DNA from 4 places in the Paenibacillus sp. FSL M7-0134 genome. Region 3 is predicted to be linked to each of the others. Evidence: riboswitches for the same ligand, from Rfam matches in the RefSeq annotation. Region 3 holds a riboswitch; each other region holds the start of a gene.
What was found. Region 3 has a riboswitch for cyclic di-AMP ahead of NSQ58_RS05430 (C40 family peptidase). Riboswitches for the same ligand answer to the same signal wherever they lie in the genome.
Positions count from the first base shown of each region.

Region 1: another riboswitch for cyclic di-AMP. It lies ahead of NSQ58_RS20485 (hypothetical protein); the one in region 3 lies ahead of NSQ58_RS05430 (C40 family peptidase).
Region 2: another riboswitch for cyclic di-AMP. It lies ahead of NSQ58_RS07510 (TrkH family potassium uptake protein); the one in region 3 lies ahead of NSQ58_RS05430 (C40 family peptidase).
Region 4: another riboswitch for cyclic di-AMP. It lies ahead of NSQ58_RS14755 (3D domain-containing protein); the one in region 3 lies ahead of NSQ58_RS05430 (C40 family peptidase).

Region 1 covers NZ_JBBOXV010000002.1:1,085,982-1,094,081, reverse strand. The annotation lists gene NSQ58_RS20505 (GNAT family N-acetyltransferase) at 1-854, opposite strand, end outside; gene kdpC (potassium-transporting ATPase subunit KdpC) at 1,021-1,749, opposite strand; gene kdpB (potassium-transporting ATPase subunit KdpB) at 1,769-3,799, opposite strand; gene kdpA (potassium-transporting ATPase subunit KdpA) at 3,837-5,513, opposite strand; gene NSQ58_RS26815 (potassium-transporting ATPase subunit F) at 5,665-5,742, opposite strand; gene NSQ58_RS20485 (hypothetical protein) at 5,926-6,321, opposite strand; cyclic di-AMP (ydaO/yuaA leader) riboswitch at 6,437-6,609, opposite strand; gene NSQ58_RS20480 (glutathione peroxidase) at 7,076-7,561, shown strand; tRNA gene NSQ58_RS20475 (tRNA-Leu) at 7,708-7,790, opposite strand; gene NSQ58_RS20470 (urease accessory protein UreF) at 8,059-8,100, shown strand, end outside.
Region 2 covers NZ_JBBOXV010000001.1:1,686,141-1,694,240, forward strand. The annotation lists gene uvrC (excinuclease ABC subunit UvrC) at 1-1,823, shown strand, start outside; gene NSQ58_RS07505 (CPBP family intramembrane glutamic endopeptidase) at 1,792-3,522, opposite strand; cyclic di-AMP (ydaO/yuaA leader) riboswitch at 3,784-3,936, shown strand; gene NSQ58_RS07510 (TrkH family potassium uptake protein) at 4,346-5,686, shown strand; gene NSQ58_RS07515 (potassium channel family protein) at 5,794-6,471, shown strand; gene NSQ58_RS07520 (LysR family transcriptional regulator) at 6,477-7,382, opposite strand; gene NSQ58_RS07525 (succinate dehydrogenase cytochrome b558 subunit) at 7,609-8,100, shown strand, end outside.
Region 3 covers NZ_JBBOXV010000001.1:1,244,919-1,253,018, forward strand. The annotation lists gene rluF (23S rRNA pseudouridine(2604) synthase RluF) at 1-193, shown strand, start outside; gene motB (flagellar motor protein MotB) at 329-1,156, opposite strand; gene motA (flagellar motor stator protein MotA) at 1,149-1,943, opposite strand; gene NSQ58_RS05415 (hypothetical protein) at 2,131-2,424, shown strand; gene NSQ58_RS05420 (4a-hydroxytetrahydrobiopterin dehydratase) at 2,542-2,841, shown strand; gene NSQ58_RS05425 (GNAT family N-acetyltransferase) at 2,920-3,426, opposite strand; gene NSQ58_RS05430 (C40 family peptidase) at 3,730-4,230, opposite strand; cyclic di-AMP (ydaO/yuaA leader) riboswitch at 4,236-4,373, opposite strand; gene NSQ58_RS05435 (hypothetical protein) at 4,650-5,477, opposite strand; gene NSQ58_RS05440 (M1 family metallopeptidase) at 5,489-7,501, opposite strand; gene NSQ58_RS05445 (YwhD family protein) at 7,626-8,100, shown strand, end outside.
Region 4 covers NZ_JBBOXV010000001.1:3,271,273-3,279,372, forward strand. The annotation lists gene NSQ58_RS14735 (hypothetical protein) at 1-367, opposite strand, end outside; gene NSQ58_RS14740 (M20 family metallopeptidase) at 410-1,588, opposite strand; gene NSQ58_RS14745 (ABC transporter substrate-binding protein/permease) at 1,737-3,200, shown strand; gene NSQ58_RS14750 (amino acid ABC transporter ATP-binding protein) at 3,187-3,909, shown strand; cyclic di-AMP (ydaO/yuaA leader) riboswitch at 4,144-4,312, shown strand; gene NSQ58_RS14755 (3D domain-containing protein) at 4,319-4,987, shown strand; gene NSQ58_RS14760 (polysaccharide deacetylase family protein) at 5,186-5,992, opposite strand; gene NSQ58_RS14765 (NADH:flavin oxidoreductase/NADH oxidase) at 6,298-7,320, shown strand; gene NSQ58_RS14770 (PspA/IM30 family protein) at 7,408-8,076, shown strand.

The DNA.
Region 1 (8,100 bases), on a different contig from region 3:
GCACTCACATAATAATGAGACTCGGCAGAAATCTCAAACCCTATTGACCGATAGAGGTTCAAGGCACGCTCATTTTGCGTAACTACTCCTAGTCGAATCTTAGTGTACTGCTTGGCAAGCAAGATTTTCACCAAACAAGCAAGAATTTCACGGCCATACCCTTTGCCTTGGTATAATGGATGTACACAGAAATCATGAATAACAGCTGTATCCGTATGAACATGATTGACTCGAATCATTCCGACCGGTGTCAGTCTATCTACAGCGAGGTAAGTTACACGTTCTGGTTCTCTCGTATGCTTAAAATAGTTCTTTGTCCAAGACTCGGAATCACCAAAAGCTTGCGATGAACATTCAACCATAAAATCAAAATCCTGATCTTCTTCTAGCCGCAAAACTAAGCCGGATTGATGTAACCTATCAGATTGGAACCGATTTAAATTCATGGAGAATTCAGACGTACTAAAGTTGGCCCCCAAGTGCTTCACACAATCTATTCCAGGTATTGAATTGGACGGGATTCTGATGCGACATGCTTTGATGCCTTGTAATTGTATCTCAGCTGCAGCATTGTACATTAAGGAGCGGAATACACCCTGGCGCCGATAATTAGGATGAACCATAGCGTTAATATTAGCTTCGATTTCATCTGATGTATACCAACTGAGATAGCCAATCAACTGGTTGCCCAATTGGCAAAGGATCGCTTTATCTCCACCGTTTTCTTTAAGGCTTTCTATGCCCACTCTTAAACTTGATCCGTCGAAATTCTTGCATAGTTGTTCCAACATTCGTATTCGAGCAATCTGATGATCTGAAAAATCATTCATTTTAAAAAATTTATAATCTTGCATATTATTGGTTACCCTCATCAAGAAGAAACCACGCAGTTTATGGACGAGTAGGCGCTGTCCTTCTATAGTCTGTCCGCTTATTCATCGTTACCATTTGGACCGCCTCCTTGATCATATATGAGTACTATTTTAACTTAATTATCAGACAAATCAATTTATTATATTCTCAACGCTTGGCAGGCTCTACCTTCATTTGCGCCTCAAGCGCGAGATTCAGCTTGAGCACGTTCACACGTGGCTCGCCGAACACCCCTGCACTGCGGCCTTCTGTCTGCTCCTGCACCAGTGCTCTCAGTCGATCCTGCGGGATACCCGTCAAGCCACTAATGCGCGGAATTTGCACCCGTGCCGCCTGTGGCGAGATGTGCGGGTCCAGACCGGAGCCGGAGTTCGTAATCAGGTCCACCGGAACCTGACTGACGGGTACATCCGGGTTATGCTTCTGCCAATCCGCAATAGAGTCCTTGACTCGCTGTATCAAGGCTGGATTCGACGGCGCGTAGTTACTTGAGCCTGAACCAGCCCCATTGTAATCAACGCTCGATACCCGACCTTGAAAAAACGCCGAATCGGCAAAGGACTGCCCAATCAGTTCGGAGCCGACCACCCGCCCCTCCGCGTCACGAAGTATACTGCCGTTTGCTTGCTGTGGAAACAGAACCTGCGCTACTCCTGTACTGACTAGCGGATATGCCAAACCGCACAAGAGAATCATCAGCACTGAAGTTCGTAAAGCCACTCCAATAACTGTACTTCCTCGCATCTCTTGTCTCTCCGGTTGTCCTTCCGACACTGTCCCGGTCCCTGTACGTTTGTTATGACCTTGCCCGCCAGATTCGGCTTTTTCGTGCGCAGCAAATCTGCGTCCAGACATCATCCGATAAAAACCACTCATGTCGTTCACCCTTTCTGCGCTAAATCCACAAATGCACCAGCAAATCAATGGCCTTAATGCCGACAAACGGTACGACCATACCGCCCAGACCGTAAATCAGCAAATTCCGTCCCAGCAGGCGATCCGAGCTCATCGGCTTATACTTCACGCCCTTCATGGCCAGCGGAATCAGAAGCGGAATAATAACCGCGTTAAAGATCAGCGCCGACAAAATAGCGGACAGCGGGGAGCCAAGCCCCATGACGTTCAAAGCGCCCATTTGTGGAATGGCCAGCATGAACATCGCCGGGATGATGGCAAAATATTTGGCAACATCGTTCGCAATGCTGAACGTTGTCAATGCTCCACGCGTCATAAGCAGCTGCTTGCCGATCGCGACCACCTCAATAATTTTGGACGGGTCGGAATCCAAGTCCACCATATTAGCCGCTTCTTTGGCCGCGACTGTGCCGCTATTCATGGCAAGACCGACATCCGCTTGCGCCAGCGCAGGTGCATCATTGGTGCCGTCTCCGGTCATAGCAACCAGCTTACCCTGTTCCTGCTCACGTCGGATAACCGCTATTTTGTCCTCCGGCTTGCTCTCAGCTACAAAGTCGTCCACACCCGCTTCTCGTGCAATTGTAGCTGCTGTCAGTGGATTATCTCCGGTACACATGATCGTACGGATACCCATTTCCCGGAGCTGATCAAACCGTTCCTTCATGCCTGGCTTCACTGTATCCTTCAGATAAATAATGCCGTATATCTGATCATCCAGCGCGACTGCCAGCGGTGTACCTCCTTCAGAGGCTACCTGATTCGCTTTTTCCTCCAGATCAGCTGGAACACTGCCGTTTTGCGAGACGATCCATTGCCGAACAGAATCCACCGCGCCTTTGCGTACCTTTCGTCCATCGGCCAGATCCAGACCACTCATCCGGGTCTCCGCCTTGAATTCGATAAAGGTTCCACCCGCTGCCAAGGATGCATCCAGCGTATGCTCCTGTTTGCGCATCAATTCGAGAACCGAGCGACCCTCTGGCGTCTCATCCTTCATAGAGCTAATCGCTGCCCACTTCACTAACTTTGCCTTCTCCACGCCCTCTACAGGCACGAATTCACTCGCCATTCGGTTCCCAAAGGTGATTGTACCTGTTTTATCCAAAATCATCGTGTTGATATCCCCAGAAGCTTCTACCGCCTTGCCTGACATGGCCAGCACGTTAAACTGGGTGACCCGGTCCATACCGGCAATCCCGATGGCTGACAGCAGTCCTCCAATCGTGGTTGGAATCAGACAGACTAGCAACGAAATCAGCACAGGAACAGGCAAATCAATGTTAAAATGACGGGCAATCGGCGCTAGCGTAACCACTACAATTAGAAAAATAATCGTTAAGCTAATCAGCAAAGTGTTCAGTGCAATCTCATTCGGCGTTTTTTGCCGCTGTGCGCCTTCCACGAGCGAAATCATTTTATCAATAAATGTCTCGCCCGGCTCTGTCGTAATCCGCACCTTAATCCGGTCACTGACCACTCGCGTCCCGCCGGTTACCGAGCAAAAATCACCACCCGATTCCTTGATGACCGGAGCCGATTCGCCAGTAATTGCAGATTCATCCACCGAAGCCAGACCTTCAATGACCTCACCATCGCTTGGGATCATTTCGCCCTGGGAGACAATAACCACGTCCCCCTTACGCAATTCGGTTGAGCTAACCACCTGAATGTCATTTCCGATGAGCTTGTTAGCTTGCGTATCCTGCTTGGATTTTTTTAAAGAGGCAGCTTGTGCCTTACCCCGCCCCTCCGCGAGCGCTTCGGCAAAATTAGCAAAAAGCAACGTAAACAACAGAATAACAAACACGGCCAGGTTAAAGCCCATTTCCTTGCCAGTTCCAAAATAACCGGGAAGCAGTAACATTAGCAGCACGACCAATGTACCGATCTCCACGACGAACATGACAGGATTCTTCATCATAATCATCGGATTTAATTTTATAAAGCTATCCTTGATCGCATGCTTCAAGATGCTTCTGTCCAGCATGTGTTTGCGTTGTTCCTTCATGATCAAACACCCCGTTCATCCATTCTCATTTTCTTCTTCACATGGTCAAAAATTCAGCAACAGGTCCCAATACGATGACGGGTAAAAAGGTCAACGCACCAATCAGCAGCACGACCCCGATCAGAATGGCTCCAAATAACTTGTTGTCCGTACGCAGTGTCCCCGTCGTCACCGGAGTCGGTGCTTTGGCATTCAATGAAGCCGCCACAGCCAACAATGCAATCATAGATACATATCGTCCGAAGAACATAACCAGCCCTGTTGTCATGTTCCAGAATACGTTGTTATCCGAAAGACCTTCAAATCCCGAACCGTTATTTGCAGCAGATGACGCATATTCATAGAGCACCTGAGTCAACCCGTGATAGCCAGGGTTAGTGACCGCGTCGTATCCCCAATGACTCATAAACGCAAGCGCAGTTGGGGCGAGAATGAGAAACGGATGTACCAAAATGGCAATCGCGATCAGCTTCATTTCCTTGCCTTCAATTTTCCTTCCCATAAATTCCGGAGTTCTCCCGACCATCAGTCCGCATATAAACACACCCAGAATCGCATACATCAGCATATTCATCAGCCCGACACCCTTGCCGCCAAAAATGACGTTTAGCATCATTTCTCCCAAAGCAGCCATGCCACCCAGTGGGGTTAGTGTATCATGCATATTATTGACCGAACCTGTCGTTGCCGCTGTTGTGACCGCAGTGAATAAAGCCGATTGTCCAATGCCGAAACGAACCTCTTTCCCTTCCATGCTTCCTTGAGAAGCATCCACACCCAGTGTCTGGATTAACGGGTTACCTGTCTTTTCAGACACGTACGTAATAGATAGAAAAATAAGAAACAATACCATCATGGAGCTAAAAATAATCCAGCCCTGCTTACGATTACGGGCAAACAGTCCAAAGGTATACGGCAACGAAGCCGGCATTACCCACATTGCCAAAATTTCCAGCACGTTCGTCCAAGGACTTGGATTTTCAAAAGGATGCGCAGAGTTAGCTCCCGCATAACCGCCTCCATTCGTCCCCAAATGCTTGATGGACTCCAGAGAAGCAATGGGCCCCATAGAAATCTGCTGCTGTGTTCCGCTCAGCGTCGTAAGATCCGCCGTAGGCTGTAGCGTCTGTGGTACCTTCAATCCAACCAGCACCAGCGTAAGCACAAAGGCCAGCGGCAGGAAAATCCTTATAATGGCTTTAATAAAATCTTGAAAGAAATTGCCCATCCCTTCACCGCGCCGCGTCAATCCTCTCATAAAAGCCGCAGCAACCGCAAAACCGGAAGCAGCCGAAGTGAACATCATCATCGTGACGAACGCCATCTGTGTCAGATACGTAAGCCCGCTTTCTCCGCTATAATGTTGGAGATTCGTATTCGTCATAAAGCTGATTACCGTATTAAAAGCTAGTGATGCTTCCATATTACTGTTTCCAGCCGGATTACCAGGAAGCATTCCCTGTAAACGCAACAGCAAGTAGCTGATCGCCACAAGCACGACATTCGTTGCAATGAAACTCATAACATACGTAGTCCAACGCATGCTCTCCAGCTTCTTCAATCCTACTATCTTATAAATCAGCTTTTCTGTTCCGCCAAAAATCCGATCCGTCCGATTGGGTTCATTCGAGAATACATGATACATATAGGTGCCCACTGGCTTTACCAAGAGCAGCAATATGACGATCACAATTCCAATTTGAAGCAGCTCCATCCTTTATTCCTCCTTCAAAATGCTCCTGCGTTTGGAACAACAGACCTGCTTCCAGAGCACCAATTGTGTGCACACGTTTGCGAAAACCCGCTACCTATGATGCTTAATATTCAGATCTGTTGTTCCCGCCCGCTCTATCCCCTATAGCTGACTAGAACTTTTCAGGGTTCAGGAGTGCGTAGATTAAATACATAAACACAATAGCCGTAAGCCCAAGTATAACGATCATCCTCTTCGTCCTCCTTTAGAGGTCTGCGCATCACACCAGCGTACAAACAGCAGTATCACTCCATAACTCACAGCCATGACGAGCAGCATGTATATATCCATCATGTTTATACCCTCCGTATCGGTCCTCAGATCGCCATTCTTATTTGATCATAAAATCATAAAACAACTATGTTATAAGTGCTTATCCGTTCAGCAGAAAACCCACCTCTCCGTTCAATGTGTAGATCACATGATCCGCTCCCAATCCCCGATAAATTCCTTGTGGATTACAGCCGTGCGTAATAACATAGATCGATTCCGATGTTAGCGGCCGACATATTTGCAGGAAACGGCACGTCAGATTCAAGCTGTTCTCGAACAAATACACACTACCAATTTCTTTTTTTGGAAAATTCCATTTTCCCGCTTGCATGGTATTGATGCGGACAATGTGCTCCACACCCATTTTTTTGAGCTGTCGTTCCTCCTGGGCGCTATTCGTGAGAACTGCAAACGCCAATTTTTTGAAAATAAGCAATTTCACAAAACTTCTGCCCGCTTCATTCGGTGCAGTGACAATAATTAACCGACCTTCCATCAGTAGCTCCTCTCCCGGTATAAAAAGACAACAAAAAGAAGCCGAAGGAAAAAGGCTTTCCTCCGGCTTCTTACATATCCATGATAAAATAAACCATGGCTGCACACGGCGGTTTGTTGCCTCTCCCTGTACGCTTACGAGGTTAGCTGTCGGATTCGGACGTGAGAGTCGCCCTATTTCTGGCACTTGACCGGAAAATTCACCCCATGAGACACACGGCTTCCGAAGCCGTACAATCTCGATTGGTTCCCCCGCTTTTGCAACTGCAAAATTCAGCGCTATAGACATTTCGTTGTTGCTTCATTCAAGTTAATTTGAAATTACGTCTTGAATCATACACCCGCGCATGGAAGACTGTAAAGCTCAACTGCGGGGTTATAAATCGGCCTTTAGAGCCTAGGATATTAATAATAGCGCTTACAATGCAACTATGCTTCTCACAGCTCCTTCAATCTCTGTTTTTCATCCCTTTTCAAAAATGACAAGCATGTCAATATTGGCGTAGGGTAGAGCGTTTTTGGCCTTTTTTTGTAAAAAGAGAAGAAAATACGCTATATGTACCAGCTAAACACCGATTGAACCCGCTTTTATAAGAAGAAACACCTTAATTCGCTCCATTTGCGGTGCGATTTACTGTTTTGAACAAAATACGATTTTACAGCGGCTAAAGGCTTGATACAGCTTTTCCAGACTTGCAACCTTGCTTTTAATTGCTTACAATTTAATTGCTGAATATTGAATAAGGAGAGATACTATGACCGTTTATGAATATGATGCGCACACCCTGCAAGGGAAACAAATTCCGTTATCCACATATGAAGGGAACGTTCTGCTTATCGTGAACACTGCCAGCAAATGTGGGTTAACCCCCCAATACAAAGCGCTACAAGAGCTATATGACCAGTACCATGAACAGGGGCTCGAAATTTTGGGATTTCCCAGCAACCAATTTGCCAAACAAGAGCCAGGTTCCAGCGAGGAGATTTCCGAGTTTTGCCAGATCAATTATGGTGTTACCTTTCCGATGTTCGCCAAGACAGATGTCAATGGCGATCAAGCGCACCCCTTATTTCGTTACCTGACCCAAACTGCTCCGGGGGTATTAGGGTCCAAAGCGATCAAATGGAATTTTACTAAATTCTTAATTACACGAGAAGGTAACGTATTTAAGCGCTATGCACCGCAAACCACTCCAGATAAGCTGGCGGGAGATATAGAGAAGCTTTTGCAGCAAAACTGACATCCTTCTTTATCACAGTTAATAAATGACCTATTGTCTACCGTTGCTTCTGTGGCTAAAGGATATAACGAAAAATGCTTAACAAAAAAAGCATCCCTTCACGTAAACCGTGTCAGGATGCTTTTTTAACTGAGTCTTGCATATAATGCGGTCGAGAGGACTCGAACCTCCACGGGCGTACGCCCACTACCCCCTCAAGATAGCGTGTCTGCCATTCCACCACGACCGCAAATCATAATGTAATGAGGCAACAGATTTATTATACTCTCTCATCAACTATTTGTAAACAAAAATATAATAATTATTTTATATGTTATTTTAACTAACATGTATGAGCGATAAGAATATTTGATTTGACACAAAAGCTATTTAAATGTAAATATATATTACATATATTTCGAATATTTTTCGTTATCCCCAAGTAAAAAGTAAAATAACATAACATGACATAAGGATTCACTTCGAGGAGGCGAACCACCTTGCATAAAGGCAACCGCTTGCTGAACTATGCATTATTGTTGGACCCTTCCCTACCTGTT
Region 2 (8,100 bases), 440 kb from region 3:
TCATTTTGGAGTGCAACCTCATTAAAAAGTACCAGCCGCGCTATAACGTGCTATTGAAGGATGATAAAACCTTTCCGTATTTGAAAATTACGAACGAGGCACACCCTAAGCTGGAGGTGACCCGTCGCGTTCTGAAAGATAAAGCAAAATATTTTGGACCGTACCCCAATTCCTACGCGGCACATCAGACGAAGAAGCTGCTGGATCGTATGTATCCGTTACGCAAGTGTGGTGTGATGCCCAAGGAAGTGTGCCTGTATTATCACATGCATCAATGTTTGGGGCCTTGTGTGAAAGAGGTGAAGAAGGAAACGTATGAGCAGATTGGTCAGGAGATTGGTTCCTTTTTGAGCGGGGGACATGAGGAAATTAAAAAGGATCTTCAGCGTAAAATGCAGGAGGCCGCAGAGGAATTGTATTTTGAGCGGGCCAAGGAGCTGCGAGATCAGATTATCAGCATCGACGCGATGATGGAAAAGCAGAAAATCACCACATCGGATGCGAAAGATCGAGATGTATTCGGTTTTTCAGTAGATAAGGGCTGGATGTGTGTACAAATCCTATATGTCCGCAAAGGTAAAATGATCGAGCGCCATATGTCGACTTTTCCTTTCTACGGTGAGGCTTACAGTGATTTTATGTCCTATGTGACGCAATATTATAGTGACAACCCAGCAGTGCCGCAGGAAATATTGCTGCCGGATTCTCCTAAGCTGATGCAGGCGGAACAGGTCAATGTCGATCAACCGGTTGCGGCAGAAACTGCACTTCACAGTGCACCTACAGCCGATGCTACCGGACAGACAGATGACAAAGCGATACAAACGGAGACAGAGCATTCTGCTGACTCATTGCTGGTGGCTGAAGAACGAGCAGCTTATGCAGCAGCAACGAATCAAGGTCAAGTTGGTGACCAAGATGCAGAGATAAAGGAAACAGAAACCCAACTATCCGGTGGACTGGAGGACCCAGCTACGGCGGCTCTCGCTCTGGCTGAATGGTTGGATGTTAAGGTACTTGTACCGCAGCGTGGACTGAAAAAGCAAATGACAGGCATGGCGACGGAAAATGCACGTGTTGCTTTGGATGAGAAGTTTAAGCTGATCGAGCGGGATGAGGAACGGACATCCAAAGCTGCAAGCAATCTCGGACGTGCCATTGGGCTGGATAGCTTGCACCGGGTGGAGGCGTTTGATAACTCCAACATCCAGGGTTCCGATCCAGTCTCCGCCATGATCGTGTTTATTGATGGCAAGCCTGCCAAGAAGGAGTATCGAAAATATAAGATCCGTTCTGTGCAGGGACCCGATGATTATGAAACGATGCGTGAGGTTATTCGGCGTAGATATGAACGTGTGCTTAAGGAAAATCTGGAACGTCCCGACTTGATCGTTGTGGATGGTGGACGTGGACAAATTAAGGCGGCGACCGATGTACTGCAAAATGAGCTGGGTTTGTTCATTCCTGTGTGTGGTCTGGTGAAGGATGCCAAACATAGAACTTCCCAACTATTAGTGGGAGAGTCCTCTGAGGCCGTGACACTTGCACGCAATAGCGAAGAATTTTATCTGCTGCAACGGATTCAGGACGAGGTTCACCGTTTTGCCATCACGTTCCACCGCGAGCAACGCGGCAAATCTATGGTGACTTCTCGGTTGGACTCTATTCCAGGCATCGGCGAGAAACGGCGTAAGTTACTGCTCAAGCATTTTGGATCACTCAAAAAAATAAGAGAGGCCAGCGTTGAAGAATTCCGGCCTCTCTCTATTGGGGATAAGCTTGCGCGTCAGATTATAGCTGCCCTTCGGGAGGAGGAGTCGTAGAATACGGCTCCTCTTTTTTAATAGGTTCAAACATAATTCGATTTGGCTTTTTAGGACTAAACCAATAAATGATGTAACCCACAATGGCTGGAAGTAAGATCCAGAATAGACCAGCGCTCACATTCACAGTGTCTCCCAGACTCATTACACTAAGCCCCATTAGAATGCTGTCAAAAATAACGTGGCTGAACATGGCGGCAATAAAACCGTAACGCAGGAACACAAAACTGAACAGCAAGCCAAGAAAAGTCAGCTCAATAGGTCTGGAAATCACCGGATAGATTGGATAAAGTGTATGTCCCAGTGCCCAAATCAGCGTGGTGATCAGACAAGCAACAAAAGTGTTTTTCACTATTTTTTTGACCATCGGAATACCAAACAGACGGTAGACAGTCTCTTCTCCAATACCTGCCATCCAGGCCATAATCGGCAGTAACCATGGATAAGCCATATTGTAAGGGGATTGCGTGGCATCTGTTGTGGAGAATGTATTAAATGTGCGCTCCAGTATAAAGAATAAGATGGATTGTACCCCGAGTAAAATAAAGGCCCACAAGTAGCCAACATACATACTGCGAAGCACATACAGCCCGTAGCCCGGCTCTTTCGCACGCGGCCATGCATTCAGTCCAACCTGACGCATAAGTCCGTCACCGCCGACCAAGGAGAAGTAGAGCGCTACTGCCATGAAGAAGGTAACACCAATCTGGAACACCATAAGAAATATAAGCATGCCCTTACCGCCTGCTTCTGCTTGCAATAAAGGTAGCATGTTCATTGTCCCAGCTATACTTGCAATAAAGTATATAACGGACAGAACAATGCCGCGTACAAATGAAGTATGTCGTCGGGTGAGTGACGCATACACAATGGCAAGAACACCCAGCACAAAGCTAAATAGGGCATAACCCGCATAGGTCATCCAATTCGCCCAAAATGTTTGCTTTTCGATATAATCGGTATAGGACGACGGGGCCGAAAAGCTTTGAGAGAAGGAGCGAACATCACCGTCTTCGAAAGTAAAAGCCAATGTAAGTACCGAGGCGCCGATTTTTTTATCGTCTACGGTATACTTTAATCCACCTTCTTTTTCAGTGGTGGCGAGCTTCAAGTCCGACGGCTTAAAACCAAAGCGCTTAACCCATACTGCGGCCGCCTGCTCCTTGGCTTCAAGCGTCATGCCGTCCTCAGCTACACGTATAAGCCTGTTACGTGCTTCTTCATCCGTAGAAATATCAGCCTGTGTGTAATTGGTACTGGAGGTGATCCGTTTAAAGCTAACGACCTTCCCAGTGGATAAATCCACATGAATTTGCAGTTTGCTTTTCGCTGAGGATTCAGGCAGATCAACCCGAAAGGTTTCGTAAGGGTAATTTTTCTTCCATGTACGGTCGTACTGTTGAAGCAGTTTTTCTCTAGATAAATAACCGTACAAATCTGTTTCGGCCTGATAGGTCACGACAGGCTCCTCTGACTGTGATTCAGTATAGCCCAACTCGGAGCGGGCAAAGTCCAATGCGTGTATGACCGCTTCTTGTTTGCTGATGACCTTTGCGTTCATTACTGATTCTGGACTCGGATTGCTAAGCGAGGGAATAAGCAATTGAAAGATAAAAAAGCAAATCAGGCCAATCCCGCCCAGCAAGCCTAATTTTTTGAAGTTGGCCGTGAGCACGACCGGTTTCCCGATAGGATTCATGAGTTTCCTCCTTAATCTGTAAATAAGAACATCCATTAAAGATATCATACTGCACAGGTTCCCGCCAACAGACCAGCGATATTCATGAAAATAGAGTGAAAGCACTTTAAAGTTCCAATAAAATAAGATAAGCTGCGATTAAACGATGCCCATTCGCAAAATAAAGCCAATTTCACGTTTTTTCGGCGAAATCGGTTTTGTGATCTGGATATAGAAGGATTATAATCTTGAGGCAATGCCTATAAAATACATAGGTAATGATATACAGTTGAGCCGAATTTCTATGAGAAAACGGGGGAACCATGTTACTGGGGTGAATTTTACAGCCGATCCTGCTGGATTGGATGTGTAAATAGGGCATACTGTGCTGCCCGAATCCGTCAGCTAACCTCGTAGGCTATGAGCAGGAACCAAGTCAGGCACTCGGTTTTCCGGTGTCTATTTTTGTGCGTATAAAAGTGTTTGGATTGGTTAGACCGCTGCGGGTGCAGATTATTCTTCCGATTGCTGTTATCCCCGGATTTTTTGATTGTATAACCCCTTTAATGGTTAAAATCCGGAGATAAAGGCAAACGCTTCGCTTCTTCAGAACAATTCTGCTCCCTTCGCTGCTGCCCGCCAATAGCACAGGGGGCAGAGTAGTGCTTGACATGCATTCTTCCTGTATTCAGGGAATGCTAATTATAGTTACTAAAGGTTTGGAAAAATCAAAAAAATTAGGGGCAACGACGATCGGAAGATCAAATGGAACGCGTAGCGGGCTTACACCGTTTTAAATCACTGTTTTTATAGTTTTAAGGATTAGGAGAGAAGTGATGAATAGATGAATCCCAATGCAAGCTGGCTCCGGCTTTCTCCACCGCAGATATTCGTTGCGGGTTTTGCCATTATCATTCTAATAGGTAGTTTATTGTTAATGCTGCCGATCTCCAATACAACAGGAAAGCCACTTGCGTTTATAGACGCTTTGTTTACTGCCGCTTCCGCGACCTGTGTTACAGGGCTTGTCGTAAAGGATACGGGGACCTTTTTTACAACCTTTGGTCAAGTTGTTATCGCTGCGCTCATTCAGATCGGCGGCCTGGGCTTTATGACTATGGCTACCTTGATCGCGCTGGTGTTCAAACGTCGGATTTCCTTACGGGAGCGCCTCATTTTACAGGAAGCGATGAATCAGACCTCTGTCGAAGGAATTGTCGGATTGATTCGTAAGGTGCTGCTGTACTCGCTGGTCATTGAGGGCGTATGTGCTGCAATATTTGCGATTCGCTGGTCGTTTGATATGCCTGTAGGCAGGGCGATTTATTTTGGGATTTGGCATGCCATCTCCATGTTTAACAATGCTGGTTTTGACTTATTCGGGCACTTTCGCAGCCTGACAGATTATGTATATGATCCGATTGTTAATTTTACAGCTATGTTCCTGATTATTTCAGGCGGCATTGGTTTTGTAGTGATGTCGGACCTGGCAGAATATCGCAAGCGCAAGAGACTTTCCTTGCATACTAAGGTGGTACTCAGCATGACGGGCGCTATGATTGTAGTCGGCACGCTCGTGATTTTTGTATTTGAGTTTACGAATCCAAAGACTCTTGGCTCGCTTGATTGGGGGGGGAAACTGCTGGGATCTTTATTCCAGTCCGTAACCCCTCGTACCGCAGGTGCCAATACACTGGACATTGCAGGCTTGCGGCAGGCTACGCAGTTTTTTATCATCATACTCATGTTTATCGGGGCTTCTCCTGGCTCTACTGGAGGCGGGATTAAGACCACAACATTCGCGCTGCTCATTGGAGCAGTGATTTCGATGCTACGGGGGCGTGAAGATATTGTGCTGTTCAGGTACCGACTTGCGCAGGGACGAATTTACAAGGCTTTGACCATTACACTGCTGGGGCTGCTGTTCGTGATCGGGGTGACCATGATTTTGTCGGCAACCGAAGATCATCATTTTCTGATGATCTTGTTCGAGACGGTGTCTGCGTTTGGTACAGTGGGGCTGTCGATAGGGCTTACACCTGATTTGACAGTCATAGGCAAGCTGGTGATTACCCTGACGATGTTTGCAGGTAGACTGGGGCCACTCACGCTAGCTTATGCACTGGGGCCGAAAAAGGGTAAAGAATTATATCGTCATCCGGAAGGCAAAATGATTATAGGATGAATCATTTCATGATATGTAGTATACATTTCGTGGGTTTAATTATTTCAGGATTTTTGTAAAATCCTCATTTATGAAATTGATTCAGATAAGGGAGTTTTCGAGTAGATATGAAAACGCAGCAGTTTGTAGTTATTGGCTTGGGACGGTTTGGCTCAAGCCTGGCTTTGCAATTGGTGGATATGGGGTGCGAGGTGCTAGGCATTGACCGGAATGAGGATGTTGTGGACAGTATGAGTGAGATGTTGACACATACTGTCGTTGCGGACGCTACCGATGAAGACTCATTGCGATCACTGGGCATCCGTAATTTCGATTGCGGCATTGTTGCTATTGGTGATGACATTCAGGTAAGCATCCTGACCGCCATTTTGCTGAAGGAGCTGGGTGTGAAAAAAGTCGTAGCCAAAGCCATATCTGTGCTGCACGGGCGTGCGTTAGAGAAGCTCGGTGTGGACCGGATCATTTATCCAGAACGGGATATGGGTATCCGGGTGGCTCATCAGCTAGTCACGCCTAATTTGCTCGATTATTTGGAGTTGTCCAAAGAATACAGTATTGTGGAACTCAATGTACCTGCATGTCTGAATGGCAAAACGCTAGCAGAGCTAAATGCCCGTACTCGCTTTGGTTGTAGTGTCGTGGCGCTTCATACGGCGAACGGTATCCTGATCGCACCGACGGCTATGGATCGGCTAAAAGCAGACGATATTATGGTCATCATCGGCTCGAATGACAATATCGGTCGCTTTGAGGATGAGGTTGTTAATGTCAATGAAGAGGGCTAAACCCTCTACACCATACGATAGCCTGCAAACGACGCACGTGTCTCGCTAATCCAGCGTCGTGCTGTCGGACCGAGATCGGTCGTCTCCGAGTAAATGAGGGAGGTCGTTCGGCGTGTCTCCTTCAAATCGGGCAAGTACAATGCAGTGAGTCCATTATCCCGTAATAGTTCGCTGCGCAAATAGGATTTGGGTAGCAAGGCGGAAGCCTTACAGGTTGGAAGCAGGCGTACAATTGCCTCGAAGGAGTCGATTTCCATGCGGATATCCGGCATGATGCCGCTGCGCTGGAATAAGTCATCCGTCAGACTGCGATACCAGGTTCCTTTGGAGAAAATAATCATCGGCAATCCTTGCAGGTCTTTCATCGAGGCCGTTTCTGTCTTGACGGTTAATTCATGTCCAATGGGAACAACAAGCTCCAAATGATCATCAAATAGCGGAATGCAACGCAGTCCGGCTTCATGAATGGCAGACCCGACAATACCGGCGTCTGCTTTTTTATCACGTACAAAGGCGACGATTTCATGGGTTTTACCGGTGAGCAGCTTCAGCTCGGTTTGAGGATGCTTGCTCATGAAAGCTTCGACGAGGGTAGGCAGCGTCGTTTGGAGTGTCGTGAGGCTTGCGCCGAGTGTAAGCATACTCTGGGCTTCATTTTTGTGCTGGGACAGCTTTTGTAAAAAGCGAAGCTGTCGTTGCCGTTGCTCTAGTGCGAATGTATAAACAAATCGGCCAGTGGACGTAATTTCGAGCCGTTTGCCCCGACGATCAAAGAGATTCACACCCAGCTGTTCCTCCAGCTTGGCAATTTTGCGAGACAGGGCAGGTTGGGACAGATTCAGCAGTTTGGAGGCTTTATTCAGGCTGGACTGCTCGACAATGACGGCAAAAGCGTTCAAATCCTCAAACAAATCATCCACTTCCTCTCTATATGCAAAAAAGACATAATAATTAATACGTATATTGCAATTCCATTATAAGCCGAAAAGGAGTAACATGAAAGCGACACAAGATGTTCACACTTTTGTTTTTCCTTATAAGGGACACCTTGTTGGACATTTCCTGTCGGGAACTGTCATTTTATATGTTATATTACTATTGAAAACGCTATTATTGGGAGAAGGGAGCATGACCTAGATGAGAGGATTTTATTCCAGAAAGCTGCATTCGCTTCTTGGCGTCATTCCGTTGGCTCTATTTTTTGTTGAGCATTTGGTGACGAACTTCACAGCGGTGGAGGGCGGCAAGGAAGGATTTAATCGCAGCGTGGCCTTCCTGAATGGTTTGCCGCTGGTTATTGTGCTAGAAACGTTATTCATCTACTTGCCATTACTGTTCCACGGGATTTATGGCTTGTATATCGCTTATCAGGCTGACCCGAATGTCAAAAGGTTCGGCTATTCACGTAACTGGCGCTTTCTGTTCCAGCGTATTTCTGGCGTCATTACATTTGTATTTATTATCTGGCACGTATACGACACACGCTTTCAGGTAGCTCTGGGTAAAGTAACTCATGAGGAGCTAGGCGGCGTTATGCATGGCATTGTGACGAACCCGGTTTATTTCATTTTGTATTTAATCAGTGTCGTTTCGGCATCCTTTCACTTTGCTAACGGACTGTGGGCATTT
Region 3 (8,100 bases):
TATTATCCTGACTGAAGGGAAAAATCGTCAGATCCGGCGTATGTGTGCTGCCTTCGGTTATGAAGTAAAAAAACTGCAACGGCTGCGAATCATGAATATTCGGTTGGGGTCCCTTCAGAAAGGTGCCTGGCGTGATCTGACAGAGGCTGAGAAGCAGGAGCTTGGCCAGATGCTCGATTATACGCTTAGCTAATGCCAGAGGGGCTTTGTATAGCCTACAGCGTATGATCCTCTTATCAGATAAGGCCAGAGTACAGGAAGCATAAACAAAGAGGCACCAGCTGCATAAAAATGCGGCGGTGCCTTTGTTCATATAACATATGCATAATCAACCTTCACTCGAGCTTGAGGTAGGACTGATGACTTGTGTCCCGTTCTGATATTTGCGGAGAACAGATATTTCAACACGACGGTTTTTGGAGCGTCCTTGACCATCTTGATTGCTTGCCAATGGACGATACTCGCCATAACCGATGGATACAAACTTGGTTGGATCGAGATCTGGATTGAGCAACAAGATACGCAAGAAATTCAGAGAGCGCTTGGCGCTCAAATCAAAGTTGGACGGGAACTGGCTGTTGGAGATCGGTACATTATCCGTGTGACCCGATACGATAACATCATAGCCAGGGAACTGCTGAAGCATACTAGAAATAGACTTGGCCAGCTTTCTTGCTTCCGGCTTTACTTCGGCCTGCCCGGATGAAAACAAGGCATTATCACTAATGGTGATCATCAGCTGTGATTGGTTCAGCTTGGTATTCAGCAACGGGGTCAGGCCGTTATTTTGAATGTATTGATCCATTTGTTTTTTAAGTTTTTTTAAATCTTCTTCTTCCCGCTGGGCCAACTGTTTTTGCAGTTCAGAGGTAGAAGTAGCCTTCGATTTTAAGGGTTGTGATACTTGTTCTTTATTTTTGCCCATATCCATGGATTGTGACGACGGATTCGCGGCCGAGTGATCCAGCACGCCAGTGCCGCCACTAAAAGCTGCACTCAGGGATTGAGCCATAGTTTCAAATTTTTTGGCGTCGAGCGAGCTCATACCGAATAAGACAATGAAAAGAGCCAACAGAAGGGTCATTAAGTCGGAATATGGCAACAGCCAGCTTTCGTCAGCATGCTCTTCATGCGGTTCATGTCTCTTTTTACTCACTGGAATCGCCATCCTTCTGGGTCAACGTAGCCCGTTCGGTCGGAGTCAGGAAGATCGTCAGTTTCTGACTGATGGCAATCGTCGATATCCCCGATTGAATGGAAAGCAGACCTTCGACCATCATTAATTTAAGCTCCACTTCTTTTTTGGATAACCGTTTGAGCTTGTTGGACATCGGATGCCACAGGACATAACCTGTAAAAATACCGAGCAACGTCGCAATGAAGGCTGCTGCAATGGCATGAGAGAGCTTTTCCATGTCACTAAGGTCGGCCAGAGCGGCGATCAGACCTACAACCGCACCGAGTACCCCGAGCGTTGGAGCGTACATACCAGCTTGAGAGAAGATCAGCGCGCCAGAGCGATGTCGGTCCTCGGTAGCATTGATATCCTCCATCAGAACGTCCCGTACGAATTCCTGATCATTTCCGTCAATAATCATTCGCATGCCGCCACGCATAAAGGGATCGTCGATTTCCTCTACCTTAGATTCCAAGGCGAGCAGACCTTCACGACGGGTAATGGATGCCCACTCGGTAAACGTACCGATGAGCTCTTTGCGGTCTAACAGTTTTTGTTCGGTGAAAATAACCTTGAACAGCTTCGGAATCCGTTTGATTTCTGCCATCGGGAAGGCCATAAATATACTCGCTGCCGTTCCGACGAAAATAATCATGTAAGCAGCGGGATTATTGACCAGATTGACGACCGGAGCGCCTTTTAAGATCATCCCGACGACCAGTGACATAATCCCGAGCACAAGTCCGATAATGGTTGAAATTTGCATGATACACCTCATCCATGAGAATAGATTTTGAATCCTTTCATGCCGCCGGGGTCGTCCTTGCCCCAAGCGCGTCATTACAAGACGGATTATAGTATTTATCGACAAAACTCTCTTTTTTGTTAAGTGCGAATTTCCGGTATAATAAGGTGATTATGTATTGAATGGCGGAACCATTGGAGGAAATGGCATGGGAGTAAAGCATGGGCGTGAGTATGAACAAATTTTGAACGATTTGACAGAGGCTGTGGGACGCATCCCAGACAGCTACGAATTTTTCGAGATGGAAGCAGAAGATTGGGACAGGCTGGACCCGGCGGGACGCCAGGAAGTCAATGAAGCTTTGGCAGAAGACTTATTTTATGCACTGGGTACAGAGCCCATAATCACTGTAGGCAGTGGCGTTGTGATCTATGAGCCGGAGCAGCATCGTATCTATGTACTCATTGGAGACGAGGAGCTGACGTCAGTCCCATTGATTTGAGGTCCGTCTTATGGATTTATCAACGGGGCCGTGGTAATATGTACACCAATATATCGTAGTTTTGGCCGTATTTAAGCGGTCGAAAGGCTTCCGTATAAACGGGGAGGAGTTCGTAACATGCCTTTTACACAAGAAGAGATTGAAGCACATCTGGAGAAACTGGAGGGCTGGGAACTGGAGGAAGGACGTTGGATCGTTCGGAAATATAATTTTTCCAGTTTTATGAAAGGGATTGCATTCGTGGATGAAGTTGCCGCTATATCTGAAGCATTCAATCATCATCCATTTATTACGATTGATTACAAGACCGTGACTCTGCGTTTGACCTCTTGGGACGACGGCGGTATTATGGCCGTGGATATTAAGGAAGCCCAACAATATAATGAAGCTTTTGAAAAAATGCGCAGCAGTCATTGAGCTTGTAATGATCTGTCGTATGATGATAAAAGCGCCTTCGCTATACAACATCGCGGTTGTATGCCGAAGGCGCTTTTATCATAGAACCTGGGTTTGGTGCTCGGGACGATATACCATACAAAAAAACGGTTTTTTGCCATCGGGAGTCTGGCGTTCATAGGTATCTGTAAGCTCAAATCCAGCCGCCTTGTAAGCCCGGATAGCGCGCCCATTCCAAGTGAGTACCTCTAGATCAATTTCATTCTTCGGGTTGCGTCGTTGGGCTTCCTCTGCAATGGCACGGACAAAATCAGCGCCTTTGCCATGTCCGCATCTTTCGGGATGCATTCCAAGACCTAGCCGGGTCACACCGATCATAGGAAAATATTGAGCAAATCCCGTCAGCTTATTCTCTTCATCCAGTACGGCAACATATTGCTCTTGGCGAAGCGTGGGACTTCCAAATTCGACTTCAAGCGCCTTCATTTGTTCCCAGGGGAGCCAACCGTATATATTATAAGGTGGGTCATAGCGCCACTCACAGATTGCAGCCGCTTGATGCTCGTCCATCGGTACGATCCGATAGTTGGATATTGAGGCCGGCATGTGTTCCATCCTCCTTTTACAGGTACTTCAATCATTAACAACAGATTGTAGACAAGTTGCAGGGGAATGGCAAGCGTGTTTATTTCATACTCAAGTCGGGTATACATTCAATAAGAAGGAATTACTGCTCATATGCTCCCCCAGCGCTGACGGTAAAACCGACGATGTTCGCTAAAATTGAAACCTTTTGAGGCTTCAGTTCGTCAGTAATGATAATAATTGCTGATGTTGTGGACATAAAAAACCGCAATTCGATTCCGGCCAGAATCAAATTGCGGCTAGGGTTAGCTTGCTGTGCGTTAGTTATTCTACGTTGTCGTCATCAGGAATTTCTGAAGCTACAGAATGGTAAGCGTCTGTGCTCATAATTCTTTTTGCACCGACATAGCGGTTAGCGTAATAATTTTCGTTCAGTGAGCTAACTACTACACCACGTGAAGTCGAGGAGTGGGCAAATTTCCCTTCACCTACGAAGATACCTACATGGGAAATGCCTCTTCCTGTGGTGTTGAAGAACACCAGGTCTCCAGGTCTCATTTCATCGCGGGATACAGAAGATCCCATTTTGAATTGTGATCCGGATTGATGCGGAAGTTTAATTCCCAGTTTGTTGAATACATACATTGTGAAGCCGGAGCAATCGAATCCCTCGAGTGTAGTGCCTCCGCTTCTGTAGCTCGTTCCTTTGGCATCTTGAATGACCTGGTCCATCTTAGAGTCTGCATATGCACTGCCGCCACCGAATGTAAAAGATGTAAAGGCAATGGCAAGACCCATAGCTGCGATCGTTAGCTTCTTCTTCAAAAAAAATATACCCCTTCCAATGCCTGCGAGGTTAGCTTAAGGATTCGGTAGAAGGTTCCCCTATGACCACTCTGTTGCGAGATCAATTCACCCAAACTGGTTCCCCCGCTTCCTAGGTGCCAGGAATTAGGCTTAACTTAAGATGTGCACCTTGGAGAGCAGTATTCACAATAACGTTATTTTTGAGATAAAGGTTACAATAAAGATTACAAAGTTGTTACTATCAGTTCACTGCGATTATTGTAACAAAGACGGCTGGCTTTGGCAAATGTTTCATTGCAAAAAGTTACAAAAAAAATCTGCTCCTAATGTCCAAGGAACAGATGTTGTTAACAGTATTCAGTTATGTGTCGTTTGCGCGGATATGAATCAAGATTTTTCGACAGACGGAAATGAAGTAAAAAACATAAAGGCAGGGCTTAACTTCTACTGGAGATATCGGTATGCCATAGTCTGTACTGCGAACTGATATGCCACAGCCTGACCAGACTAGTAACAAAATGATACGATTGCTGGAGAATGAGCGCCAGCATGCCAGTCCAAATCATCGCCACGGTGCCAAATAGACCGAAGACCAGCAGCACACAAGCACCAAGCAAAAGAGATATACCGACAGCTGGAAGGAGCTGGCGAAAGAAGGCGAGCAGGGACGATAGTATGGCGTGACCACCGATAGTCCCCAGTTGCATATACAGGATGCACTGCCGAATGAACCATCCGTATGCCATCCATCCCATGACATAGGGCAACAAATGCAGCAGATAAGAGGAAGATTGAAGTGCTCCTGCTACAATAGGGTAGAGTCTCGGTACTACCCAAATGGCGGGAAGCAGCAGCAGTCCCAACTCGATGGTGTAATACAACAGCGACGACATGCCATGGCGTTTCATACCCTTGAAAAAGGACAGGCTTTGCGGTTCAGTCGCATCGGTATGCAGGCTTTGATATATTCCGGCTCTAATGAAGGGAGTGATCAGTATGCGTAGTACAGTCGCCCCTAGTAGTATCCACAAATACACATGTACTTCCCGGCTGTCCATCAGAGCAATCTGGCTCTCCATCCAAAACAAGGTCTGTCCCAGCTCGTTTTGACCCTGATCAGGATAACGGAGCAGTAGCGGGATAACGGCAGACTGCACCAGCCGATAGAGAAACACCCCCCACAGTAGTCGATACAGAAATAAAATGATAACGATATAGAATCGTATGCGCACCAGCGCCCAGCCCTCTTTTATAACAGTCCGCATCTATAGACACCTCACCATGACAGACTTCCAAGCAGTGTTTCTAACAGCTTGGTTACACTTACATTCCAACGGGTTTGTTGCTTTTCGTCCAATTCGGCTTTTAGGCTATTGTTAATGTGCTTGTTCTCCAGTGCAATGGTATATAGAGGATCAAGGGTTACATAGGAAACGGGAGAAGTACTTTTGATCCGAAAAGTTGTGCTTTTGCCCGCGCCGTCCCAAGCCTTGAATATCGTGGTACCATCCTTGAAGGTAAATTGGACAGGGATCTTGGGATAATCCGCCCCTTTTTTGCTGACCGTCACGACTGCTTCATATCCATTCTCCAGCTTGTGGTTCGTGATATGATCCACCGAAAAGTCCGCCATCTGGCCGTCATATACATACTGTTCAAAATAGTGGCTCCATGAGCGTCCGGTGGCTCTCTCCACGATACGTTGAAAATCCTGGGAGGATGGATGCTTGAATCGGTACGTCTGGACGTAGGTCCGCATAATCCGATCCATTTTTTTCATACCCACCTGACGTTCAATGCCCCGTAGTACCAGCTTGCCTCGAGAGTAGGCGTTTTGCGCGTACTCAGCAGCCGAGCCGTACTTCCATGACTCGCGGTTTAGCGGCTGTGGGGAGGCTATCTGTCCCGATTGTAATGGCAAGTTGGGGGTAAGCCCATATTCTTGCTCCATAAGCCGCTCCTCTGCATAGGAGGTGAAGCCTTCATCCAGCCACGGCTCCTCAAATTCGTTATTGGCTACCATTCCGTAGAAATATTGATGTCCAATCTCATGAACTAATGTTCGTTCCAGACTATAGCCAGGATTTAGATTACCCGCAGCAGCGGCTGTGATGAGTGTCGGATACTCCATACCGCCGGCTCCATTGCCTGATTTGGGTGGAACCACGATGGATAGGGTGGAATATGGATAAGGCCCGTACCATTTGCTGTAGTACGAAAGAGCGGCCTTCGCTGCGCTCATATAACGCCCTTTGAGCTCCTTGTGCGACGGGTCAAGGTAGAGCTTGATTTTGACACCAGGGACTTCAGCAGAAGAAAAGGGTTCTTCTACGGTTACAAAGTTGGGTGAAGCGGACCAGGCAAAATCGTGTACATCATCGGCATAAAATTGATATATTTTTTGGCCGTTCTGTCGGACGGCACCACGGGTGGGAAATCCGGTCGCTGCTACGATATGAGTTTCAGGCACCCGAATCCGTACGCTGTAAATTCCAAAATCGGCATAAAACTCGGAGTTACCATGATACTGGTGGAGGTTCCAGCCCTCCTCGGCGCGTCCACGTTGTCCTGCAGTCTCGTAGACGCTGAGCTTCGGGAACCACTGTCCTGCCATTACAAAATCATCTGTCGCACCCATACGAGCGAAGATGGCGGGCAGTTTTACCTCAAACTTCATATATAATGTGATTTCTTCGCCACCTCGTACCGGCTTGGGTAGACGCACCTTCATGAGCGAACGGTCGCCTGCGTTACCGTCATCTGGCTGCACATATTGGATGCGGTGCATGAGAGATAAACCGTCTTCTGTTTTTAGTTCAGTCAGCGTCATGGAGCCAAAGCCGTCTTTGGGCATGGTGTCTCCGCGCAGCTTTCCACCGGATTCCTTCATAAAGGTGGTTTCCATGGAAGAGAAGGCATTCGGGTATAGATGAAGATACAGATCATTCACGGTTTTCTTGCCCGGATGCCTCCAGGTCAGTGTCTCAGTGCCTCGCAAAACCTGTCCTTTTTCCAGAGACACATCAATGTGGTACTCTACCACCCGTTTGCTGAGGATTTCTGTAGCGGGCTGTGGAGGGTTCTTGGGCAGGTCAGGCAGGATGTTTGCCCCTAGAGGCTTGCCCATATTTGGGGCAAGCGCAGACTCAGACAGGGAGCCGTATAGTGGTTGGCCTATGGACTGCGGGTCTGATTGCGATTGGGGCTGCCAGGCAAACCATAACGTCCCTGCGAGGAGACCGAGGGCTAGTGTAGACAATAAAACGATTTTAGTGCGTGCTGGGGTCATACAATGGATACCTCCCGTTGACAAGCATCTACAGCATGTATATGTTTGCTTTCAGGAGATTATTAGTTAAAATATTTATAGTGTAGAATGAGTGTGAAGACGGAAAATGGAGGTCTAGTGACGCATGAGTGAAAATCAGCCGGACGGCAAAAAACAGATTGCACTGAACATTGTCAGTGGCAAGAGTAAACATAAGGGTTTCGGCGCAGGCTCAATCGACCTGAACAGCATGTCCCCGGTCATCATTGACCGAGGAGAAGCGAAAATTGATATCGGTGCCATGCATGCCAAAAGTAAAGTAGAACGTGGTATCAAGTTCTCTACGAATAAAGAGGATGTACCGAATGGACGGCAGGTATGGCTCGTATGGGTAGCCGTGGATCGTACGCCCGAAGGACGTATGTACGGCGGCGCCACCGCCTGCGAGATGCTGATTGACGACGAAGCCAAACGCGGCTGGAAAATCCTCGCCGATCACGTCAACCGTATGGATTACGCGCTCAAGCGTCGTTTCATGCTGGATGATCTCGGCAGCGAAGATAGAGCAGCGCTTAAAAGCCTGCTAATTTCGCATAACGAGGAATGGTGGGACGCTTCGC
Region 4 (8,100 bases), 2.0 Mb from region 3:
CATCCATATCGCTACTGAACATAGGCACTCGATTCATAATCGCGCATAGCATAAAATATCGTTTTAGCTCATGCCAGCGCCAATCATATTCTTGCTCCGTCAGCTCAGGGTGGGCTTCGATTACACGACTCCTTACGCTATGAGCATAGGAGGCGGGAATGGATTGCTCCAGTAGCTGCATTAGCTCTGTAATCTCTGGATGACGCTCCTGCGCAAGGGACGAAGGGGATGGGGAGCTGAGGAAAAAAGCATTCCGGCTCCGTGTTTTTCTGTTTCCCCGGTTTCTGCGTATTGCACGGAATATAAACCAAAAAATGAAGAGGATCACCACAATAAACAACGTCCAAAAGCTGCTCATACTATCCATGATGGCTGACTACTCCTTTCTGAAAGAACACGGAATTAAGATTTAGCGTTCGTTATTCAGCAGAGCGAATTCTTTTTTTATCCGGGCTAGCAGTTCAGGATTCGTGATTGCATCGCAAGCAGTCCATGCCAAAGTTCTCGCAGCCAGCAGCATTCCTTCCATGGCCCGGTCCTGCATCGCCAAATCGCGGAATTCTGGTGTATGCAAGGCATGCTTCTCGTCAATAACTTGAATGTAAGGATGGATAGCAGGGCAATGAAGCGATACATTTCCGATATCCATGGAGCCGTGATCTTCGCCTTCTGTTATATCTTCTTGTGAAATGCCAGCCTGCACCAAATTTGCGGTAAACGCATCGGAAAGTACACGGTTCGTGACCATTTCATCATAAGAAGTCTCATAATTGGAGGTCTCCAAACGACACCCGGCCTGTAAAGCAGCTCCTTCAGCAATTTGAATAACACGGCGAGTCAGCGGGTTCAGTTCTTGACGTGTAGTGGCTCTCACATAAAATTGGGCTGAGGCGTAATCAGGAATAATATTGGCTGCTTGCCCACCCTGGTTAATGATCCCATGGATACGCACTGTACTTTTTACTTGTTGACGGAACGCATTGATGCCATTGAACGTTTGAATCACAGCGTCCAGCGCGTTAATGCCTTCGTGCGGGCTGGCAGCCGCGTGAGCAGATTGACCAAAAAATTCGAATTGTACAGCATCAATCGCCAGTGATTTGCCTGATTTTTCGTAACGGTCATAAGGATGCGTCATAAGTGCGATGTCGCAATCATCAAACAATCCGGCAGCGGCCATAGGGACCTTTGCACCGCGTGTTTCTTCGGCAGGTGTGCCATATACCCGTACTTCTCCACCAGTTTCGTCGATGATCGACTTGAGGCCGACGGCAGCACCAGTACTCATCATACATATCAAATGGTGCCCACAGGCGTGTCCTAGACCTTTCAGAGCGTCATATTCTGCCAGAAAAGCGACAACCGGTCCGGGTTTTGCAGATTTGTAAGTTGCAATAAAGGCTGTTTCTATGCCCAATACAGGTGCCTGGACCTCAAAACCGTGAAAAACCAGTTCTTCTTTTAAACGGGCAGCGGCCAGAAATTCCTCGTTTCCAAGTTCAGGATTTGCGCCAATAAATAACGAAATGTCCTTAAACCGTGGGGCATGCTGCTCGATGGTCTGTTGAATGGTCTGTTTAAAATCCATGCTGAAAACTCCTTTATATAAGCTGTAATGTAGGTACTGCGTTAGGTATGCTGAAATTGTACTATAACATTCATTGCATAATCATGCATATTCATTTATAATGACACAATCTTATTTATTATAAAGAATTTAAGGAGAGAAAAAAAGATTGAAAAAGGCATATCGTTTTACCGCCCTGGTTTTGACGGCGGTTATCTTGCTGTTGACTGGTCTTCCCATGCTCAATGCATACGGAACGGAAGCAAAGCCACAGAAAAAACTTGTAGTGGGCATGAGTGCCGACTTTCCGCCGTATGAGTTTCATAAAGTCATTAACGGTAAGGATACCATTGTTGGGTTCGATGTGGATATCGCCAAGGAAATCGCCAAAGATTTGGATGCGGAGATGGTCCCTGAAGACATGAGTTTTGACTCTTTGCTGCCTGCTCTGCAAAGTGGTCGTGTAGACTTGGTACTGTCCGGTATGACACCAACGGATGAACGCAGAAAGAGTATTGATTTTTCGGATGTATACTATCGCTCCAAGCAAGTCATCATGGTACGCCCAGAGGATAAAGACAAATATCCGACGATGGATGCTTTGAAAGGCGAGAAGATCGGAGCACAAAAGGGAAGTATTCAGGAAGAGATTGCTCAAAAAGTGCCCAATGCCTCTGTAACTTCACTGGATAAAATATCTGACCTGGTACTCCAGCTGCGGACCCAGCGTGTGAACGCTGTCGTGATCGAAGATACGGTTGCTAAAGGATACACGTTAGACGGTACCGTAACCCTTGCCAAGGCTGTGCCTGAGGATGCGGGAGCAGAAACAGCTGTAGGTATCCGTAAAGGGAATGCAGAATTGCTTGCTTCTGTAAATAAAACGTTGGCTCGCCTGAAAGCAGACGGGTCGATTGAGAAGTTTTCCACGGAAGCGAGTGCACTTTCTGCGGATCGTCAGGTTTCTTCTAATAACATTGTAGATATTTTTTGGAAATACCGCAGTTTATACGCTACGGGTATCGGCTACACCTTGTTGCTGTCTGCGCTCGGAGTACTGTTCGGATTCATCATTGGTCTGATCATATCCTTGCTACGTATGAGTGGAGTACGCATCATTGAGTGGTTAGGTACCACTTATGTAGAGATACTGCGTGGCACACCTATGCTGGTGCAACTCATGATTATTCACTACGGGGTTGCTTTGACGCTGGGTGTCAATTTTACTCCACTCCAGTCTGGTATAATCACATTGTCTCTGAATAGCTCGGCATATCTGGCTGAAATTTTCCGTGCAGGTATCCAGGCAGTAGACCGTGGACAGATGGAGGCTGCCCGTTCATTGGGTATGGGACGAGGCAAAGCTATGCGTCATGTCATTTTGCCGCAAGCGTTTAAATCTATTTTGCCTGCTATCGGTAATGAGTTTATTACGATCATTAAAGAATCATCCATTATTTCGACCATTGGGATGGTGGATATTATGTATCAGGCCCAGGTCATTAAGAACATTACCTACGAAGGATTAAGTCCGTTCGTAATCGCAGCCGCTATTTATTTTGTAATGACATTCAGCTTGTCTAAGCTGCTGGGTTTATGGGAAAGGAAGTTGAGAGCCAGTGATCACCGTTAAACAACTGCGTAAATCGTTCGGCAAGAATGAGATTTTAAAAGGCATTGATATAGATATCGCCAAAGGTGAAGTCGTCGTCATCATCGGTCCCAGCGGTTCGGGGAAGAGTACGTTTTTACGTTGCATGAATCTGCTAGAACAGCCTACGGACGGGGAGATTTTGTTTGAGGGCGAGCCGATTACAGCTCGTGGTCATAATATTAATGTAACCCGGGAGAAGATGGGGATGGTGTTCCAGCATTTTAATCTGTTCCCGCATAAAACAGTGTTGCAGAATCTGACGCTTGCACCAACGCAGGTTAGAAGACAGTCAGGGAAGGAAGCGGAAAAAATTGCGCTAGAACTCCTGCGTACCGTAGGGCTTGAGGATAAGAAGAATACCTATCCGAACCAGCTATCCGGTGGTCAGAAGCAACGTATTGCGATTGCGCGTGCTTTGGCCATGCAGCCGCACGTAATGCTGTTCGATGAGCCGACTTCTGCATTGGACCCTGAAATGGTTGGAGAGGTTCTGGATGTAATGAAGAAGCTCGCCGAAGGCGGCATGACCATGGTAATCGTGACGCATGAAATGGGCTTTGCCCGCGAGGTAGGCGATCGAATCATCTTTATGGATAACGGTCAAATTGTGGAACAAGGTACACCAGAGCAGGTATTTGGTACTCCAAGCCATGATCGCACCCGTGATTTTCTTGCCAAAGTATTGTAAGAAAGTGCTGATATGAGCTATAAAAAAGCCCTCCGTTTGACGGAGGGCTTTTTCTTTTTTTGTCACCATTTCACCATATTTTCGTAACAAATATCGATTTCTTGGTGACAAAATTGTAACGAGTATAGTATGATGTTCAAGGTTCCCAACATTTTCATGCGGATAAGGTTACAAAATTGTGATATTATGCAGTAAGCCAAAACTTACCGGGACAGCATGCGGTTATGAAAAACGCTGAATGCTGGGCCCAAACTATGGGAAGTGCGGGGGACGTAACAACGGCAGTCTTTCCGATACGTCATAAGACGATATGGAATATGCCTAGGGGTGAATTGCACAAGCATAGGGCTTCTCCTGAGTCCGAATCCGACAGCTAACTTCGCAGGCATAACAGAGGAGGTACATATCTTTGAAACATCTAAAACATATTGGAAAAACCATGAAATTTGCGGTGCTTGCCGCAGCCATTGCAGGGCTGGCACAGACAGCTGGAGTAGCGGATGCTGCTTCGCTTCATACTGCCAAAGATGGCGATACCTTCTTTTTGCTTGCTCAACGTTATGGAGTATCAGTGGACGAGCTGACGAAGGCGAACCCAAACATTGCCTCTAACAATATATATGCAGGTCTGCAAATTAAGGTACCTGGTGAAAAAAGTGTGAATGCAGCTTCGGATTCGAAGCCTCAGCTTCTTACGGAGAAAGCACCAGCGAATGAGGGGCCAGCGATTGAAGCGTGGGGCAAAACATTTAACTATAGCAAAATAGTCGACGTTAAGGCTACTGCGTATTCTGCCGCAGCCGATGAGAATGGTAAATGGGGAGCAGTGGACTACTACGGCAATCCGCTTAAACTAGGTACAATTGCGGTAGACCCGAACGTCATTCCGATGGGCACGAAAGTGCTGGTTACAGGCTATTCCCACCCAGGTTTGCCGGATCATTCTTTTGTAGCTGTCGCTCGCGATCAGGGCAGCGCCATTACAGGAAAACGGATTGATATCTTTATTCCTGGCAACAAATCATTTGTGAACGACTTTGGATTTCAAAATGTGAAGCTGTACGTTATTGATAAATAGCATTATACGTATATATGGTTTAATTAAACATAATATATATTATGTAAACTTAATGCCTGTATCCTACCGCATATAACTAGGTCAGACTCTTATCAGGTCCTATCCATAAAAAAGGCTGTCTTGACGAGCAGAAAACTTCTGCTGGTAAGACAGCCTTTTTACGTTGCTTTAGCTTGTAGCTCAATCATAAACATATGGTTATTTCTGTTCCGATGTGTGGAGTAGCCGGGGGACTGTGACAAATTTGTAGCCCTTAGCTTTTAGAGAGTGAATTAGACCCGGCAGAGCTTGAACAGTGCCTTGCAAGTTGGAACTTTGACCTCCACCTGCGTGCATTAAAATAATAGAGCCAGGCCCAGTAGCTGGGATCACATTGCGCTGAATTTGTGTTTTACTTAGTCCCTTCCAGTCGAGAGAGTCTACATTCCAATTGACAATCATGTAGCCATGACGACGTGCCCACTGGATTTGAGGCTCCGTGATTTCACCGTAGGGTGGACGAATCAACTTGGGGCGAAAACCTGCGCTGGCTTGTAAAATACGTTCTGTTTTTGTAATCTGGTTGCGAAAGCGTTCTGGTGTGGCCTTCCTAAAATCAGGATGAGTATAGGAATGGTTTCCTATAGCATGGCCTTCACGGATAATACGGCGTATGATCCCCGGATGCTTTTCCGCACGGTGACCGACGATGAAAAAGGTAGCTTTGATGCCATTGGCGTGTAATACGTCCAAAACCTGCGGCGTATACCTAGAATCGGGCACATCATCAAAGGTTAGGGCAATTTGGCGGGTGTGTGGGCCGCACATTTTAAAAATGTCCGCATGTTTTTTTCGCAGCATTGCTAATGTAGGAGTTGCTCGATCTATGCTCTGTTGTACAGAAGAAGCAACAACTGCTTCCTTGGGATGGGGCGTTCCGATGTTGGGAGGCGCATCCGCGTGAACGGGTAAACTTGAAAATGCTAGTAACAGTGCCAAGCCTGGCAACACTCCCCTGTACGGCATATGTATCCCCCCTTTCCGTGCAGTGATACCTAGTGGTGCTCTCGACTATTATGTACCTGTCCTATTAAAAATATGCTGGTTACCAAGTTCGGCTCATAAACGACTGGAAAGAAGTCCACGATGAAACGATTATCAATGAAGATGATGGAGCTAAACGTACATATTCTCTTAAACATGACCGAAAACAGGAGCATTTTCGCAAGTTTTAGCCTTACAACGAATTCGGTATACCGTGACAGCTGGTGTATAATGGGGATGCAATTCATAATTATACAGACATGGAATTGAAGGAAGGATGGATAAAAGTGACCGACTTGTTTACTCCTTATCAATTAAAGGGGCTTTCTTTAAAAAATCGGATTGTCATGCCCCCGATGTGCCAATACAGCGTGGAGGCCAAGGACGGAAATCCAACGGATTGGCATCATGTCCATTATGTGAGCCGGGCAGTAGGAGGCACTGGACTTATTATTGTGGAAATGACAGCGGTCCATCCAGATGGACGTATTACAGATCGTGATTTGGGTATTTGGAGTGACGAACATATTCCTGCATATCGTAAGATTGTAGAGGAAGTTCACAAGTATGGTGCCAAAATTGGCATTCAACTAGGCCACGCTGGACGCAAGGCTGAAGATGCTGAGCAACCTGTGGGTCCTTCCTCGATTCCTTTTAGCGAACGCTTTAAAGAGCCGCACGCCTTAAAGACAGCTGAAGTCAGGGAACTGGTTCAGGCATACAAAGAAGGCGCGCGCCGCGCGGTGGAAGCAGGTTTTGACACGGTCGAGATACATGGCGCTCACGGCTATCTGATCCATCAATTTCATTCGCCTTTAACAAATGCCAGAGAAGATGAATATGGGCAGGATTTGTCACTGTTCGGTGTTGAGGTCATACATGCTGTTAAAGAGGTTCTTCCTGCTGATATGCCTGTGCTTATGCGGATATCTGCCAAAGAATACGTCGAGGATGGATATAATGTGGAATACATAACAGGCGTAGGGGAACGATATCGTGATGCGGGTGTGGATATTTTCCATATCTCTTCTGGTGGTGAGGGTCCGATTGGTTCTGGCGGAGGCCCGTCTGCGCGTGCCGGCTATCAGGTGGATTTGGCTCATACCATCCGTGAAAAGCTGAATGTACCTGTAATTGCTGTTGGCTTACTGGATGATTATGAGGACGCCCGTCGGGTTGTTCAGCAGAAAGAAGCTGATCTGGTAGCAATAGGCCGTGCCATGCTGCGTGATCCCTATTGGGCGCTGCATGCATCGCGGGAGCTAAAAGTACAGGCCGACATCCCAGAGCCTTATTTGCGCGGCTTTTAGATATTTTTGAAACCCTCTTTGCAAAGCTTGCGTAAACATGTGTACAGAGCTTAAAATTTAAGCATTCAACTCTAGGAGGAACTTCACATGTCTATTTTCAAACGATTAAGAGATCTTACGATGTCCAACATTAACGCCATTATTGACAAGGCAGAAGATCCAATTAAAATGACGGATCAATACATTCGTGATATGCAAGAGGACCTGGAAGATGCAGAGAAAGCGGTAGCCGCTCAAATTGCTATTGAAAAGAGATTCAAACAGCAATACGAAGAACAGGCTGCTTTGGTAAAGAAACGCGAAGAACAGGCACATACCGCTGCAAAAGCACAAAATGTAGATCTGGCTCGTCGCGCGCTGGAAGAAAAGAAATCTGCTGAACAAAAAATGAATGAGTTCAAAGCTGGTTACGAACAGAACAAAGCTGCAGCCGATAACCTGCGTGGCAAGCTGGATGAAATGCGCAGACAGCTGACAGAAATGAAAAACAAGCGCGAGACACTGGTTGCCCGTTATAATGCAGCTAAAGCGCAAACTGAAATTAACAAAGCTATGAACGGTTTTAGCTCTGATACGGCAACTGCCGGATTGAAGCGTATGGAAGAAAAAATGCTGCAAGCAGAAGCACGTGCCGAAGCGAGCAACGAAATGTCTTCTAAGGAAAAATCGTTGGATGAGGAGTTCAAGGAGCTGGATAAGAAAAGCGCCGTGGACGATGAGCTTGCCGCTTTGTTGAAGCAATACGAAAATAAATAAGAACATTTTAGCAGTGCCGCCAAG